Regions from separate parts of the Paenibacillus sp. SORGH_AS_0306 genome, predicted to be linked through region 2. Evidence: riboswitches for the same ligand, from Rfam matches in the RefSeq annotation. Region 2 holds a riboswitch; the other holds the start of a gene.
What was found. Region 2 has a riboswitch for glycine ahead of sdaAB (L-serine ammonia-lyase, iron-sulfur-dependent subunit beta). Riboswitches for the same ligand answer to the same signal wherever they lie in the genome.
Positions count from the first base shown of each region.

Region 1: linked by a shared signal. The riboswitch ahead of gcvT (glycine cleavage system aminomethyltransferase GcvT) and the one ahead of sdaAB (L-serine ammonia-lyase, iron-sulfur-dependent subunit beta) in region 2 are both predicted to bind glycine.

Region 1 covers NZ_JAUTBP010000001.1:3,186,913-3,196,571, reverse strand. The annotation lists gene gcvPB (aminomethyl-transferring glycine dehydrogenase subunit GcvPB) at 1-1,330, opposite strand, end outside; gene gcvPA (aminomethyl-transferring glycine dehydrogenase subunit GcvPA) at 1,327-2,682, opposite strand; gene gcvT (glycine cleavage system aminomethyltransferase GcvT) at 2,727-3,845, opposite strand; glycine riboswitch at 4,136-4,233, opposite strand; gene gcvH (glycine cleavage system protein GcvH) at 4,412-4,804, shown strand; gene QE450_RS13810 (helix-turn-helix domain-containing protein) at 5,078-7,510, shown strand; gene QE450_RS13805 (ABC transporter permease) at 7,770-8,675, shown strand; gene QE450_RS13800 (carbohydrate ABC transporter permease) at 8,778-9,650, shown strand.
Region 2 covers NZ_JAUTBP010000001.1:3,002,101-3,011,759, forward strand. The annotation lists gene QE450_RS12980 (nucleotidyltransferase family protein) at 1-171, opposite strand, end outside; gene QE450_RS12985 (aminoglycoside adenylyltransferase domain-containing protein) at 186-1,007, opposite strand; gene QE450_RS12990 (S-layer homology domain-containing protein) at 1,140-3,965, opposite strand; gene sdaAA (L-serine ammonia-lyase, iron-sulfur-dependent, subunit alpha) at 4,292-5,185, opposite strand; gene sdaAB (L-serine ammonia-lyase, iron-sulfur-dependent subunit beta) at 5,210-5,875, opposite strand; glycine riboswitch at 6,036-6,146, opposite strand; gene QE450_RS13005 (SDR family oxidoreductase) at 6,362-7,153, opposite strand; gene QE450_RS13010 (PAS domain-containing sensor histidine kinase) at 7,280-9,659, opposite strand, start outside.

The DNA of each region.
Region 1 (9,659 bases), 180 kb from region 2:
GTTCGATCATAATACATTCTTCTACATTTAGCGGGAAGTAGACAGTAGGTGGATGGTACCCGAAATCAAGTAATCGTTTGGCAACATCCAGTGTACGGATACCGTACTGTTTGAGCCCTTTACCCGACATCACGAATTCATGCTTACATACGCTTGTATAAGGCATTTCATAATGATCTTTAAGACGGTGCATCATATAGTTCGCATTCAGCACAGCACATTCAGATACTCTACGTAGACCTTCTGGGCCATAGCTACGAATATACGTATACGCACGTACTAGAATACCAAAGTTACCATAGTATGCTTTGACACGACCGATCGAATCAGGCGAACCGCTACGAAGAGTAAATGTACCATCTTCTAATTTTTCGACTACAGGTTCAGGTAAGAAAGGAAGCAATCTGCTTTTCACCCCGACAGGACCTGCACCAGGACCTCCGCCACCATGCGGTGTACTCATTGTTTTGTGTAAATTCAAATGAACCACATCGAAGCCCATATCACCTGGACGAGTAATTCCCATAATCGCATTGGAGTTAGCACCATCATAATACAGTAATCCACCAGCTTCATGGACGATTTGAGCGACTTCACTGATTTGCTTTTCAAAAAGACCAAGTGTGTTTGGGTTCGTTAGCATGAGAGCAGCGGTATCTGATCCAACAGCAGCACGAAGTGCATCAAGATCAACCAGACCTTCTGGAGTCGAAGGAATCGTAATCGTCTGGAATCCAGCGACTGTTGCGCTCGCAGGATTCGTACCATGCGAAGAATCAGGTACGATCACTTTGGTACGGTGTTCGCCACGTTTTTCATGATACGCACGAATCATCATAAGACCTGTCCATTCTCCATGAGCACCAGCAGCAGGTTGTAGAGTCACAGCATCCATACCTGTTAGAGCAGCAAGGTCTTTTTGCAATGTATGCATCAGTTCCAGTGCACCTTGAATACTTTGTTCTGGTTGATACGGATGAATTTTGGCGAATCCAGCATAACGTGCTACATCTTCATTGACTTTAGGATTGTATTTCATCGTACAAGAACCCAGTGGATAGAATCCGTTATCGACGCCAAAGTTACGACGGGACAATTCGGTATAATGACGAATCACATCGACTTCATATACTTCAGGTAAAGCAGGTTCTTCTTGACGAAGCATTTCCTGTGGAATCAATTGAGATACGTCGACCCGAGGAACATCGCAATCTGGTAAAGAATAACCGATTCGACCCGGTTGACTCAATTCAAAAATCAAAGCTTTTTCAGTAACAACAGCGCCTTGTACAGAAGTAACGGTCTCATGGACTACAGTTTCGTTTGTCATAGGATTGCCTCCAGTTCAGTTGCCAATAGATCTATCTCTGCTTTGGTACGTTTCTCTGTGACTGCGAATAAGATATGACCAGACAATTCAGGGTAAGACAAGCTTAGATCATAACCACCAATCATGCCTTTTGCTAACAATTGAGTATTGATATCAGCGACTGAAGTGCCTTCTGGTAAAGCAAGCACGAACTCATTGAAAAAAGGAGATTGGAACGCTAATGTTACATTAGGAATCGCAGATAGTGTTTGCGCAGCATAATGTGCTTTTTGCAAATTCAGATCAGCGACATCTACCATACCTTGTCTACCCATCACAGATAGATAAACCGATGCACATAGCGCAAGCAATGCTTGATTAGAACAAATATTCGAAGTCGCTTTGTCACGACGGATATGTTGCTCACGAGTCTGCAATGTTAATACAAAACCACGTTTACCATCGATATCTTTGGTCTGTCCAACAATGCGTCCTGGCATACGGCGCATTAACGGTTGAGCAACAGCGAAGAATCCACAAGTAGGGCCACCTAATGACATCGAGATTCCGAGTGGCTGTGCATCACCAACAACGATATCAGCTCCAAGCTTACCAGGAGATTCAAGTAGTCCAAGTGAAATTGGATTCGTACTTACTACTAGCAAAGCACCTTTGGCATGTGCTAGATCCGCCGCTGCTTGAATCGCTTCAATACCGCCAAAAAAGTTAGGGGATTGAACAAGCACTACAGCTGTCTGTTCATCAATCGCTTCAGCAAGAACTTGAATATCGGTAACTCCATCTCCATAAGGAACTTCCACTACATCCAGATTCAAGCCACGAGCATAACTGCGTACAACACCGCGGGACTCGGGATGAATCGTTGAAAGAGCAATAATCTTTTTGCGTCCTGTAGCCGATGCTGCAAGAGAAGCCGCTTCAGCGAGAGCAGTTGCACCATCATACATACTTGCATTGGCAACAGCCATCCCTGTTAATTCACAAATATAAGATTGAAATTCAAAAATCGCTTGTAATTCACCCTGACTGATCTCTGGTTGATATGGAGTATAAGCTGTATAAAATTCAGAGCGAGAAATCACATGATTGATCACAGAAGGCAAATGATGATCGTATAAGCCTGCACCAAGAAAACTGGTATACCGATCTGTATCTGCATTTTGACCCGCAAGACTGGACATATGACGAGTAAGTGTATACTCATCTAGCATTTCAGACATCGGCATTGTACCTTGATAACGAAGGGATGCTGGAATATCTGTAAATAAATCCTCTATCGAAGAAGCGCCCACCACCTCTAACATTTCAGCTTCATTCTGTGGGGTCATGGGAATATAACGATGCGATTTCATAAAGGTAGACTCCTTTGGGGCAACATATCAGTCGCCTTGTGATTTTATTTAGTGACAGCAGATGCTCGTTTGTAGAAAGGAGCTTTGATCACTTCAGCTTTGAGCATTTTACCGCGAATCTCAAGTTCTATCGGTGTTCCTAGAGCAGCACTATCAGCTTCAATTAAAGCAAGTCCAAGATTACGCTTGAGTGTAGGAGATTGAGTTCCTGTAGTCACTTCGCCGATTTGTCGGCCATCCCGATATACAGGATAGTGAGGACGAGGAATACCACGATCAATCATTTCGACACCAACCAATTTACGAGCTAATCCTTTTTCTTTTTGTGACACTAGAGCATCTTTACCTGTAAATTTTTCTTTGTCTAATTTGACAAAGTAACCAAGTCCAGCTTCCAGCGGAGAAATATCTGCGGACAGTTCTTGACCATACAATGGCAGGCGAGCTTCAAAGCGAAGTGTATCACGCGCGCCAAGTCCGCAAGGGATCAAGCCAAGTGGTTCTCCAACTTGTAGCAGTTGTTCCCAGATCACCGGAGCATCTGTAGCAGATACATACAATTCATATCCATCTTCACCGGTATAACCTGTACGAGAAATTAGAGCATGAACACCAAAGATTTCAGCTTTGTCGATAAAAGAAAATCCTGCTAGTTCAGCATAACGATCGCTTTGCGTAGCCGCTTGTAAAATAGCAACCGCTTGAGGACCTTGCAGAGCAATTAATGCTGTTTGTTCTGAAATATTTTCAAGCGTCACATGAGCAGGTAAAGACTGCTTCATCCAATCGATATCTTTATCAATATTCGAAGCATTGATCACAAGCATATAATGTTCTTCGCCTAGACGGTATACAAGTAGATCATCGACTACACCGCCTGTTGGATAGCACATCAGTGTGTATTGGGCTTGTCCATCTTGCAGACGAGAGGCATCGTTAGTTAATAATTGCTGTAGATAAGCAAGTGAACCTTCACCTGAAATGATCACTTCACCCATATGAGAAACATCGAATAACCCTGCTTGTTCACGTACAGCTTCATGTTCTTTTTGAATCCCTGTAAATTGAACAGGCAATTCCCAACCGCCAAAGTCGATACAACGTGGTGAACCGGATTGAGCATAAAGAGGGAAAATAGGCGTACGTTTTAATTCTGTTGTCATCATCGTCACCTCATCAAATTAGTATTGTGGCGAAAAAGTAAGATTATCAATATGTTGCGAAATAGACAAAAGGTCACAACACCTTAAAAGCTCAACAAAAAAAGACAGAGAGAAAAGGAAATAAGCAGGTCGTATACCTGAACTATTTCTTTTTCTCCCTGTCCTTGATACCTGAGAGTTACCTTGCACTTCTAAAATACGTCAGAAGCAACAAGTTTCCCCTTGGGTGATTGGGCGTAATCATTCGGATATCGTCGGTGACCGAATAATGCCAATTCTCTCCAGAGCTGCGTCCGGTACAGGTCCCTTTTACCTGAGAGATTCACCATTACTGGCTTACTCCTTCGGCGCTGTCATGATTCTGAACAGTCTCTCCCTGTACTTTCATTCGCTACATATGATGTTATGTATTTCCGAACATTAAGTATTGAAACAGCAATGAATGTATGTATATTATATTAATACTTGATTCAAAAAGCAATGTCAAGAGTATTGACAGTATAATCTGCCTTGCTATACGCTTGTGTGCATGAAGACATTACAACCATGAACCGGAGGAATGAACAATGAGTGAGATTAAAGATCAATTGCTGTACAGTGCAGAACATGAATGGGTAGAACGCATTAGTGATGATACTGTTCGTATCGGGATTACTGATTTTGCTCAACATCAGCTAGGAGATATCGTGTTTGTTGAATTGCCACAATCAGGTGCAGAAGTTGCTTCTGAAGCTGTGATTGGTACGATTGAATCGGTTAAAACCGTATCTGATCTTTTTAGCCCGGTCACAGGAACAATTATTAATTTCAATCCTGAATTAGAAACAGAACCTGAACTGGTGAACTCTGATCCTTACGGACGTGGCTGGATGGTAGAAGTGAAAGTTAGTGGTAATCTGGATGAAGCTTTATCCAGTCTATTAAGTGCAGAAGCATATGCTGAACATGCACAAGACTAAGTTCTAAAAAAAGTGAATACATACAAAATAAGTAGAAATCATCTAGTTATTTGTATTGTAACAAGATTAAGACTGAAAGCCTAGCAGGCAATCAGTCTTTTTTTGGTATGTATGGATGTTTTATAATTTTAGGTTGGAGGAATCTGCATAATACGATAGAATGATTAAATAAAGCAGAAATAGAATTTTTTTACATAGATTCAATAGTACCATCTTGTACGAAATGTGCACTGCACTTCTATATAGGGATGACTACATCTGGAGGGGAGATTGTTGTCAAAATATCTATATCGTTTATTTTTGATTATGGTGATACTGGGCTCACTGCCTGTACTGGTTATCGGAATATTTTCGTATACATTAGCAGCCGGCGATGTGGAACAAAAAGTACAGGATGGGAATGCACAGTTATTAAATGAGACTCAATTACGTGTAGATCAGGTGCTCAAAACGTTACAGTTATCGGCAGTACAATATGTTAATTCTCCATTAGTGACTGAAACGATGAAACAGCCGTTACAATCAGGAGACTTTGAAAAAATACGGAATTTAACAACAGGCTTTAATAATTTGCAAACGATTACATCACTCGATCAAATACGGTTAATTAACTTTGAACACAATTGGGTGGTATCGGGAACATCATTTAGCCAGGTGTCTGATGCAGACGATCAAGCTGTGCTTCGCTCTTATCGACACAATCGAAATAGTATGTTCTGGGTAACAGATACTTCTATCGCTAATAACGGATATACGTCAAATATAGATATGATGACTGAAAATGAATTAACCTCGATCTCTTCCGAAAAGAAAACCAAAGTAGTCAGTATGGTGTTCAAAATTCCATTATTGCCTTCAACCGGTGAGCCACGTGGATTGTTAGTTTTAGATATTGCTAATGATGAGATTGATAATTGGGTCACCAGCAGTACTCGTCTTGGACAAATCTATGTATTTGATCAATATCAACAAGAATTTCTAGATAGTGGTCAGAATACGCAATATCCAGGTTTGCAGAATGAAGTGTTTAAACATGTGGAACAAGGGGAACGACAAGGATTTTTTAATTGGAAAAGTGAAGGCAAAGAAGTAGGTGTAACTTATTCTTCGTCCACATTAAATGGATGGGTGTATGTATCTGTGGTATCAATAGGACAGATTACGTCCCAGACACGAAAAATAGCGATTTTGACAATTAGTGTCTGTGTAGCGATGTTGTTATTAACGGCTTTGTTAGCTTTTCTTAGCAGTCGGCGTATGTATTCCCCTGTCTCCAAATTAATGCAGTTGTTGGGAGCAGGAGATTCAGCAGATTATCAGGCAGGACTGAACGCAGAGCAACCGTCTACAGCGATCAGGCAGCTACGGTTTCCATTTGGCAAAAGCAATTCATTCACTGGATATGACAAAAAGTCTGTGAAGCGAAGAGATGAATTTGAGTATATTGGTGAACAAGTAGAGCGGATGCGCTTAACAGGAAAAGAGCTTGAAGAGCAGATTCGAGAGCAAATCCCGCAGTTACGTGAATTATCGGTTATCAAGCTCATTAGCGGGCAGATTCCAGCTAATGAATTTGAACGTCGTCGTCAAATCTATGGATTCCCTGAACCTGTGCATTCTATGGCGGTATTGGTATTACAGATTGATACAGTGCAAGGAACACGTTACGAAGAGACGGATCGTGAACTGCTTCTATTTGCTATTAATAATATGGTGTCTGAATTGATTTCGGCAGAGCATCGATTTAGCCCTGTATTGATAGAACAATCTCAAGTCAGTATTCTGGTAGAACCTGTAGACAATGAAGATGCGACCTTATGGTATCATGCTCAAGCAGAACGGGTGCGTACGCAGGTTCAAGACTATTTGTCGTTATCGGTAAGTATCGGGATTAGTCGTCCTTTTGAACATTATCAAGGTGCTCCTGATGCGTATGGAGAAGGATTAGAAGCGCTCAAGCAACGAATGAGTCTGGGGAACAAATTAATTATTCATTTTGAAGATATCGATCATAGTACTTCTATGGAAGTGGCTGTGTATACTCAGCTCAAGCAGTTAGAAGATCGGGTGATTCAATCGCTCCAAAATGGCGATTACGAGCAGACTCCTCTTTATTTTGATGAGTATATTACTCATGTGATGGAAAAAGAAATTCATTTTCGCGATTATCCAGTGTTGCTGACTCAATTAGCGGCTCGTGTCTATGAGATTGTGCAACAAAAAGGTGGAACTGTAAATAGTGTATTAGGCAAAAAAGCATCGCTTCATAAATTGCTAGAATTGCAGACGGTAGAAGAAATCAGGCAGTGGTTTACACACTCATTATTTGAGCCATTACAGCAGTTTTTGCAAAGTCAGGCAGAATCACAATATATGAATATCGCCGATCAGATGATCCAGATGATTCATCAGCGGTATGAGCAAGATTTGTCATTAGAAATGTGTGCAGAACAGCTTAATTTCCATCCCGTGTATTTGAGTCGTGTATTCAAAAAAGAAACAGGGATTAAGTTCAGTGATTATGTAGCTGAATATCGAATGAATCAGGCGAAAAAGTGGTTAGAAACGACAGACTGGCGAATCGCCGATATTGCAGAAAGATTAAGCTATAGTAACACGACCGCATTTATTCGTATTTTCCGTAAAATTGTTGGCACTACACCTGGTAAATATCGAGAAGAACATCGCAGTCGGAAGTTAATATAAGAATATTGTAGTTGAATCTAGCATATATAGAGGTTAAAAAAAGGTTATTCTTTCTCGAAAAAAAGAAGCTAAAACCCTGATACAGCAAGGATTAGCTTCTTTTTTTACATATAAAGCTAAAATTGGATGATAGCCTGTTATCCTTCTGGAAGCGACAATAAGCCTATACAAATGTTAACGCTTTCAAGGAGGGTGAAGGATGGAAGCCAAATCAGTCAAATCATCTACACGTATACGTACAAAAGAAAGCCATGCGAATATGTCATGGAGGGAATTTTACAAAAATCGTTGGTTATACATTATGTTGTTACCCGGGATTATTTATTTTGTCATATTCAAGTATGTACCGATGTACGGCATTGTGATGGCATTTCAAGATTATGTTCCGTACCGCGGAATATGGGAAAGTAACTGGGTAGGATTCAAGCACTTTGAACGCTTTTTCAGTGAACCGCAATTTTGGATGTTATTTCGCAATACATTGATTCTGGCGCTATACAATATTATTTTCTTTTTCCCTTTACCTATTATTGTATCGTTGATGTTAAATGAAGTCGTGACAGAACGATTTAAACGGTTTGTGCAAACATTAATCTATGTACCACATTTTGTGTCATGGGTTGTTGTTGTCGGTGTATTTTATATGATCTTTACCACAGAAGGCGGAATTTTAAACGAATTAATCTTTGCGATCACCGGTCAAAAAATAGCGTTTTTACTTGAGCCGGGTTGGTTCCGTACGATGATTATTTCGCAATCGATCTGGAAAGAAGTCGGTTGGGGAACAATTATTTTTCTAGCGGCTTTGTCAGGTGTAGATACTCAATTGTATGAAGCTGCACGAATGGATGGAGCAAGCCGCTGGAGACAGTTATGGCATATTACTTTACCTGCTATCCGCAGTACGATTATCATTTTACTTATTTTGCGTCTGGGTACTTTTTTGGATACCGGATTCGAACAAATTTTCTTAATGTTGACTTCCACAAATCGGGATGTGGGTGAAGTCTTTGATACGTATGTCTATGTAAAAGGAATGACGCAAGCGCAGTATAGCTATAGCTATAGTGCTGCTGTTGGATTGTTCAAATCAGTGATTGGCTTGCTGTTAGTTGTCGGAGCGAATCAGTTAGCGAAAAAATGTGGAGAAGAAGGTATTTATTGATTTATCTATTCTTTGTAGAAAAAAATCAAATAGTATAAACAATCTTTTGCAAACGATGTTATGCATTCTAAAGTTATCTATCGTTCGGAAGGAGACAACATTATGAAACAAGATCGTACATTAGGAAATCGGCTATTTGATTATACCAATCATACCTTGTTGTTATTGTTAGGGATTGTAACGGTATTGCCTTTTATCTATATCACTGCTGTATCATTTACCAGTCCGGCAGAAGTCGCCAAAGGAGGATTTATTCTTTTTCCGAAAGAATTCTCACTTGCTGCCTATCGCTATATTTTCTCTACATCTACACTACTGAATAGCTTATGGGTATCGATCTATATTACAGTGCTCGGCACATTTATCAATTTACTGCTGACCACATTGATGGCGTATCCGTTATCACGTCCTTATTTGCGAGGCAGAAAGTACATTATGCTCGGTGTATTGTTCACGATGTTATTTAGTGGCGGTATGATTCCGACGTACTTTGTTGTCAATTCTCTTCATTTGACCGATACGTTATGGTCGCTAATGATTCCAGGTGCGATCAGTGCTTTTAACTTGATCGTACTCAAAAACTTTTTCCAACAAATCCCTGACGGACTGGAAGATGCCGCCAAAATCGATGGATGTAACGACGTCTCGATCCTTTTCCGTATCGTGCTACCGTTATCGCTACCAGCAATGGCAACATTCGCATTGTTCTACTCGGTAGCTCATTGGAATAGCTTCTTCAGCGCTATTCTGTATATTAACGATAGCGACAAATGGCCTGTACAAGTGTGGCTACGCGAAATTGTTATTCTAGCTCAAAGCCGAATCGGAGACACCAGCATCGAAGAAGCCGATATCCAACCACTAACCATCCGAATGGCAGTTATCGTATTCTCAACATTGCCTATCTTAATGGTCTACCCATTCCTACAAAAACACTTCGCCAAAGGCGCACTTCTAGGCTCAGTCAAAGGCTAAATTGCATCC
Region 2 (9,659 bases):
ATGAAGTTGATCCCAGATTTTCGAACGCACAAATCCAGCGCATACCCAACTATCTGGCAATCCTAGATCCCGTACATTTCGCAAAATCTCCATCATCCAGCAATCAGCAGTGATCCATTCTATAATAATTTGGTGTATCATCTGTTCGTGATCGCTATGAGGTACAGGCATATCTATTATCTCCTTTATAAAAAAGATTTAAGATCGTCTATCTTTTCATTTGAACTATTCACTTGCTTTTGAATTTCACCTTTCATATAGCAGGCAAATTCTTGTAATTGTATAATCTCTAACGCAGTAGAATCACTAACTCCTTGATATTGATCAAGGCAAGTCTGAATAAGCTTGGAATATGTAGCAGGAACATGTGTTAATCCCCACTCTCCGCCTTCTTGTTTGGAAGAAATTACATTTTCGCTGAGGAAAAATAAGATCCGGCACAGATTGAGTGTGAAATATACAGGTGATGTAACAATATCGTCTGCTACATGTTCAATATCTGCCAAAATCGAGCGAATATACCACTGTGGATCAATAGGGACAAATACTTCTTTGATCTCTTTGCCATACAATGTTATACCTCGATCATATGTTACAAATATATGGGCTGCTAGATCAGGATCTTCTGCTCCTTCACAGACATATTGCTTATCTGTTCGATACTTTTCGCGGTGATATGCAGAATAATGGAATTCAAATGGAGTAGGATATACAAACTGCTTCACATCGTTTTCCAATAAAATACTTATCTCCAATCCACTACTAGATATCAGATGTTCTTCTAATTTCAAAAGTCTGTTAGCGATATGGAGCTTTGCCGAACGACTGACTTTCTGTTGTACAATAACCAGCAAATCGATATCACTGTGATGCGGATGAAAACCACCCATCGCTAAAGAACCATGAATATAAATGCCTACCAAATTATGCGCCAATTCTTCTTGAAATAAATGAATAATGTCTGCTATACCATAAGAGTTATTTGATATCATCGCTTGAATGTCCACTATTCTCTACTCCTTTGTTCGATATCTGATGCAATATCTTCTATTTTGTACTGTCTCTATTATGTATTCCTTCTATCATAATATACCAAAAAGGCATCCCTAACTTTCCAGGAATGCCTTGAGTATGATGTTCTATTGATAATCCACTTCTTCGGTAAAATGAATCTGTTGCAATCGCTCTTGAATCCGTTGAATTTCAGCCGACGTTAGCGGTGCGTTGGGCGCAATTTTGTAATTACGTCCGGTCACATAACTCACTTCTGTATGACTATCAAAAGCATACGGTGTCTGCGGAACAGGTGTTTTCGTATAATCGGTAAAATCGATCACCGACCATGCTTGATCTCCATCTTGTTTACGCAAAATAAGACGTTGATACGCATTTTCGGTCCATAAATAACGAGTATCGGCTGGTGAATTATTGCCATCTAAAGCTGTTGTATATCCGGAGCCTCTGAACATCAGTGTAAATTGGGCTTGATGATTAGTAGCTCCTGATTGGGTGCGATACGTTTGACCAAGCTCATTAATCCCTACAATACTCACATCACGTCCTGCTGGAAAATGATCGACAAAGTCTTTCCATCCATTGAACAAGTTATCATGACGTAACACCCAGTTTGTATCAATCACTATAGATAAATAATTAACTGTATTCATCATTTGATACGGATTATCGACATATTGCTGTGCTGTATATAGTTGAGGCTCAGCATTCGAATCTTTCACATACGGATCACCCGGATGAATCGTCCAACGGGAGGACTTTTCCACATACCTTGAACCAATCGGGTCGATCGTGACAGGATTCATAAATACAGCTCCGCTATTGTCTACATCTCCTTGCGCTGGCACTAATGGATTATATTGATTCGACCAGTAAGGCATTAATGGCGAACCTTCTCCAAATAATTGATTTACATTATACTGCGTCGCTGCCCAGCCCATATACGAGGTGATCTCAAAATGATCTTTGAGCCATGTCACCTGCTCTGGATTGACGGCAAAGCTAGACAATGAAGTAGGACGATATGCTACCGGAATACTGGTAAATACTGAAGGTTGCCCTACTGTACCTGATTCATGCAACGCATTCATAGCATTATAGCGATACATATACAACCACTCATTCATTTCATTGCCCCATTGTGCTAATGTATAGTGATTGTTCGGATAACCTGACAAAATACCTACTTCATCTCCATACAGATCCACATACTGTAATACTTGTTGTAATTGCGGACGATTGCTTTCTTGGAAAACAAAATTGTTATCGATTGCCCATGTAATGTGTAAATGCGGATCAATCTGTGCCAGCATACTACGCATCTGTTGCATTTCAGCTAGTGTCGTCGAAGAACCTGATCCTCCTTCTAACATCACAGATACAGCAAAATATTGCTTTCTACGTTCACCTGCTACGACTTTCAGCTCAAATTCTTTATTTAGATATACGCTGGTCGAAGGTGAGGTTACACTGATTCGAACCGGAATTATGCTGCCTACAGGCGGAATATTATGCACATTGATAATACGTCCCTGTTCATCAATAATCCCTGTATCATTTTCAAATCGAATATGCAGGTCGGCTGGTAAATACTCAGGCGCAATCGGCTGACCATACACATCTTGAAGCACATAACGAATACGCCATGAATCTAACTTGAGTGATACCGATTGATCTAACGTATACGTATCCATATAAACAGAGCGAATCACACGATCTGGCTCCGCTTCCGGCTGTTCTACAGGTGGAGTTACTGGCGGTGGTGATTTGATAGTGACCATCACCATCGTTGTGACATGAAGATCAAGCTTCGCTTGTGGTGATACAAGATGAAGTGTGACCGGAATCAATCCACCTGTTGCAGGAATATGTTCAGGATGAATAATTTTGCCACGGGTATCAAATATATTTAATGTATCTTCAAATTGATACGTAAGATCGGATAATATTTTCTCAGACCAAGCAATCTTCTGACCTTGATACCAGAAATAAAATGATAGTTGATAATCATTATATGTTGCTGGATCATTCCACAATACAGGAGCGTCTATACTCACACGATCAAATACAAATATAGGCTCAACTGGAGGTGGAGTTACTGGTGGAACAACAGGTACTTCAGGATCGGGTCTAGGATTATTTTGATTACGATCTTTGTCTTTGGCATTTGCCCGTTTTCCTGTGATCTCAGGTGTTGTTTCTACTTTATCTATGGTTGTAGAAGGTGATTTACCGCCTATCGTCAGTACAGGTTGAAGGTCTGGCTCTGCCTCACTTGCTGGCTTAGATACAGGCTTATTCCCTTGCGCTAACAATTGCTTTGCACGCTGATGTAACTCATCTCCAGATTGTAGTACCCGATAAGCGACCAGTATAGCTGCTTGACGTTGAACAGGCTGTTTTGGTGCAAACAGATGTTGCTCATTTCCTTGCATCAAACCTAACTGCTCCATCAGCCATACGCTGGACTTGGCATAATCTGAAATATCTGCTTGATCGGCAAATGTAGCTATGCCTTCTTTTTGCAAGGTATCGGTTAATCCTAGATAACGAGCATACCAGACCGCTATGTCTTGACGGGTAATCGATTGCTTTACACCAAATGTGGTTGCATCGATCCCATTCGTAATCTGATGTTGATACAATGCACTGACATAAGGAACAGCCCAGGGAGAGACATCTGTAAAAGGTAATACTGTTCCTGGTTCGGATGTCCAATTCAAGCTTTTAACAAAAACACTCGCCCATTCCTGTCTGGAAATCGAGCGTTGCGGTTGAAAGCTTCCATCTTCATAACCTGTAATGACTCCTTGCGCGGATAATGACGTAATTGCATCAAAAGCATACGATTGTTTGATATCTGTAAATGCTTCTGTGCTAGTGGCTGAAACGCTTGTCGCATTCGTACATAATAGTAATATCATCAGCAAGCAAGCTACATACTGCCTCATGTGTGTTGACCCCACTTTGAATATCATAAGATTATTTAAAGCTTGTTGACATAACGAACAAGCTATAACGTTGTATTCACCTCCAAACACATCGTATGAACCTTTATTTCAAAATTAATACAATACTTTAGACCCATACATACGGGTATGTACTCTTTGAAGTAGGGTAAAAGTTGAATAACTATACTACTAATTTATTTGCGTATATATCGAATTATACAACAATTTATCGGAATATTAAGGAAAGGTTTGAAGAAAAATCGAAAAAAGCCGCTTTATTATAAACGGCTTTTCGGTATTATGCATATAAATGGATATTTTGTTAGTTAATTCTTATTCTCTTGTCTACGACGTCTTAATTCTTCCGTAATTTTACGTCCTGTTGGCGTTTGAGCGAGTCCGCCCCGAGCTGTTTCGCGATGTTCACTTGGCATCGAACGTCCCACTTGTAACATGACATCGACCACTTCATCTGATGGAATAGCACTCCGTACTCCAGCCAGCCCCATATCTGCGGCTGCTAACGCATTTACTGCACCTAATCCATTACGAACAATACAAGGAATCTCGACTAACCCTGCTACCGGATCACAGATTAATCCAAGTGTATTTTTTAGAGCCAGCCCTACAGCATGCATCGCTTGTTCCGGTGTACCACCACGCATCTCAACAACTGCTCCAGCGGCCATACCTATTGCTGAACCGACTTCTGCCTGACATCCACCTTCTGCACCTGAGATCGAAGAGTTGTTAGCAATCACATAGCCGATAGCACCGGCTGCGAACAATCCTTGTACCATATGTGTATCATCCCAACCAAAACGCTCTTGCGAACTGACAAATACTCCCGGAATAATACCACATGAGCCTGCAGTAGGCGTAGCGATAATCCGTCCCATTGAAGCATTCACTTCTGATACGGCTAACGCATAAGCCATCGCACGCGTCGCATCACTGCCTGACGATGTATCTCCGCTTAACATATAGTCATGCACACGACGTGCATCTCCACCGGTCAGTCCACTTCGTGAAACGGTATCTTCTGTGATTCCGCGCTCGACTGCTTCTTTCATCACCTGATAATAATCAGTCATTTGTTGAATAACGTCTTGCTCGCTTACTCCTGTTTCTTTCACTTGCTCTTCAATCATCAGTTCCGCTATCGTTAGTGAACGTTCTTCACATAACCGAACAATATCTTTTAATGTGCGAAATTGCATATCACACTCTCCTTTGAACTTCGTTTACTTCAAATCAATCACAGCTGCCCGGGTAACATAAGGCAATTGCAAAATCTGATTAAGCACAGACTGGTCAGGTACAGTATCAAGTTCTATCACAGTCATCGCTTCTCCGCTACGTGCTTTGCGATCGACATCCATAAATCCGATATTCAATTCAGCATCGCTCAGTGTACGTGTAATATCAGCAAGTACTCCTTTACTATCCATATGCTCAACTGCTAACATCGGATATTGACCCGACCCGCGCACATCGAATCCATTTAACTCATGAATCTCAATATTACCTCCACCAATCGAAGCACCTGCGACTTCGGCACGTTCTTCTCCATGCTGTACAATAATACGCACAAAGTTAGGATGAGGATAATTGCCTGTTCCTTTATCAAAAGAAATCGTAATGCCTTGACGATCCGCTTCTTCAGCTGCATCCGGTAAGCGATCATCATCGGTATCATAATCAAGCAAACCACCTACTAGAGCAAGGTCTGTTCCATGTCCCCAATACGTCTCTGCAAAAGAACCATACAAAATAATCTGTACATGCTCAGGACATTTGCCCAAAAAGTGTCGCGCTGCTCTACCCAGACGTGCTGCTCCTGCTGTATGTGAACTAGACGGTCCTACCATTGCAGGTCCAATAATATTAAATACATTTTTAAATCGCATCATTTTTCTTCTCCCTTATCACCAAAATATGCGCGCACAAAAAAAGACAGTGAATAGCCTGCGCGTGGCCTATTCCTCTGTCCTCGTTACCTGAGAGTTTAGACCGAACACAACTGTCGGTGGTACTCCTTGGGTGGCTCATATGCTCTCTCCAGAGTTGCATCCAATAGCGGTTCGGGTACCTGAGAGATTAATTAACCATCGCCAAATGGTTAGCTTGCTCCTTCGGTGGTGGATCACATACATCCACAGACTCTCCCTCTATCTTCATGTGCAGTTATTTATTTACGTGATTGACCTGATCTTATTAACGTGAATACGTTCAATATCTTTAGCTTAATTCAGCACACCTAACACTGTCAATTGATTGATTTGAAAAAGAACTAATAAGTGGTAGACATAACAAAATCCTTTCCCGATATGCTCGAAAAAGGATTTGGCTAGTGAATTGATAGAACATTTTATCTTATATACTTGTAGATACAACTATCCTCTTAATAACGATTCAGCGCCATCTACAAATATCTCTGTACCTGTTACATGAGAAGCTTCACTAGATGCTAAAAACAGCACAAGGTTAGCTACTTCTTCGATTTTGCCTGGTTCACCTTTAAGCGGATGATCACCTTCAGGGAATTCCATAGGAATCTCTACTTCTTTTAGATCATCACTTGGATACGTATTATCATCGATTTCAGTATCGATCGCTCCCGGACAGATAGCATTGACTCGAATTTTGTAACGAGCCAGTTCCAATGCCGCCATTTTCATAAAAGCAACTTGCGCTGCTTTGGTAGAGGCATATGCAGAGAATCCTACATTAGAGAACACACGATTACCATTGATAGAACTTGTAATAATAATACTACCACCATTTTCTTTCAAATGAGGGATAGCATATTTTACAGTTGCAAATGTACCGCGCAAATTGATCTCCACCGTTTGATTCCAATCATCTATTTCCAAAGTTTCAATAGGAGCTTTGCTACCGTTGATTCCTGCATTAGCAAATACAATATCCAATTGACCTGCTTCAGATGCTACTTGTTTCATTGCACTTTCAATCATTTCTGGCTTGGAAATATCACATTCGATTACATATGCTTTACCGCCAGCTTGTTCAATTTCAGCTTTGGTTTTTTCTGCATTTTCAGGCGTACGATCTAACATATATACAACAGCACCTTCTGCTGCAAATCGTATCGCTGATGCTTTACCTATTCCTGATCCGCCACCTGTTACTGCTGCTACTTTACCGGTTAATTTTGTTTCTGCCATGGGGATAAGCCTCCATATTTCAGAATTTGTCTTTTAAAGATAAACGTTGTAGCTCTATGATAACGTTATCTCGTTTCCTATTGTAAGTACCCTAGCAGACAGAGCAGTGAATCAGATGATTGCATATTATTCAGTGTGCTGAATAGAATCGTTCTTTTTCGGTTTGGGTAGAATCACAGAAAAGGTAGAACCTTTATTGGGTCTGGATACAAAATTCAATTCACCCTGATGATCTTTGACGATCCGCTCTGTAATATATAATCCAAGCCCTGTTCCTCGAATATTGTGCTTGGAAGCAGAACTTGCCCGGAAAAATTTCTGGAATATGCGACTATGATCTTCCGGTGGAATCCCGATCCCTGAATCTTTGATCGATACCGAAATATGATCCTGTAATTCGTTGATAACAATATGAACCATCGAATCATCTGAAGAGTATTTAAGAGCATTACTAATCAGATTTCGAAAGACTTGAATTAAGCGTTGCTGATCGCCGTTAATAAATACTTCATGCAATCCTTCATGGTGAAGCATGATACGGTCTCTTGATTCTGGATTCCATTGATCACAAATACCTTGCAACATTTCATATAGCGGAATATAAGTCATATGATACTCGGCATAATCGGCTTCGATCCGCTGAATATCTAGAAAATCATCTATTAAATGAGACAACCGCTGTCCTTCTTGATGAATCGTTTCTATAAAAGCATGCCTTTTTTCAATCGACATATCTTCATAGATCATTAACATTTCGATATAACCCATCATTGCAGATAATGGTGTGCGCAATTCATGAGAGACTACGCTCATCAATTCATTTTGCATCTGCTTCATATGCTCTTCTTCAGTGCGATCTCGAAAAACAAGAATCACACCATGTTCAATCTGTTGCACCGTATCTGTTACTGGAGTGACATAGAGCGATAGAATCTTTTCATTTTGTAACAACACCATCTCGCCTTGATTCCATGTGTGTTCTCCTTGCAGAAATCGCTCTAACTTTTCGATCCATAAAGACGTTTCGGTAACCAGTTGATTTTCTATATCACGTAACAATTGCTGGATAGGATAACCGGTATAATCTTTGATTGAAAATAGCGATAACATCGTCGGATTAATAAATGAAATAATCCCTTGAGAGTCACACATTACAATGCCTTCTTGTACCGATTCCAGTAAATTGCCGGTAATACTTTTTTGCTTTTCTGCTGCGCCTTGTTCTTCTCGTAATCGGTCGGTCAGCACTTCCAATTGACGTTCATGTTCATAACGCTCGGCTTGCGCTCTTTCTTGTTGCGTCAAGTCATGTACAAAAAATGTCTGAAACGAAGATTCTTCGGCTAGAATCTCACTGCGTGTTAATCCCACTTGAAAAGCTGTACGGTCTGCATGAATAGCTGTGACCGGGCAGTTGTTGTCTCCTGCTGGAATCGTATCTAATAGCAATAATTCCGATAATGGTCTACCCATTACTTGTTCACGTGTATAGCCAAACATCTTTTCAGCGGCAGGATTAAACTCTGTTATTTTTTTCTGATGATCTGTTGAAATGATGCCATCGATAGCGTATTTGAGAATAGCACTTTTTTGAGCTTCACTTTCCGCCAGATCAAATGTACGTTCAACTACACGAATTTCTAAATTTTCTTTATCATGTTGAATTTGCAAAAACTGTTCTTCTAATACCAGTGATACTAATTTGAAGTTATCAATTAATGCGTGAAATTCAACAATATTACTATCCGGCCAATCTATCGGCTTATTTTTACTCAATTTATCAGGAATATTGTTAGACGCTTTGGCTAACTCCAGTAAAGACTTAGTAATTTTACGGCTAATCGGACCTGCCAACAAAATCGCTATCCCGATAACAATCAAAATCGTTGTAATACTTTGAATATAAAATATATAAATACGTTCTAAATAAAACGCCGCTGTCAATTTTAAAATTAATCGATAATTATGATCTAGTGGAATATCCATAACAAAGTACGACTCCTGCCATCGCTCGATCAGGGTTAACCGATTTATAGGGAAATGATGAAAAATAGTAGCTCCATCTTTGGTAGTAGAAATAATCAACGATTCATCATTTCTAGACTCTACAAGTTGTTGTGTCGTCTCGCTATTGAGCGTGCTATACATAGATGTACCTAACGGGCTTACGACAACTGAATCGATATAAAAGTTCTTTTTATATATGTTCATTAACGGTTTGGTTTTGCGCATATCTGACAAACTAATCTGTATATCTTGCTTATACACTTGTGAAGAACGTTCCATATATGAAGAATACAACCCTTGAATATCATAAAATTGTTGATGACTGATAACCACTAATAATAACAACGCTGTAAAGATAACGAAGGCAATTAAATATTTAAAAATAATACGTCCCAGCGAAATCGAATAGATCGGCTGATTGCCTATCGCTACACGACTCATAATACTTTCTAACAAAATCGAAGCAATCAATAAATTAATAATGCTATTAAAACTTTGC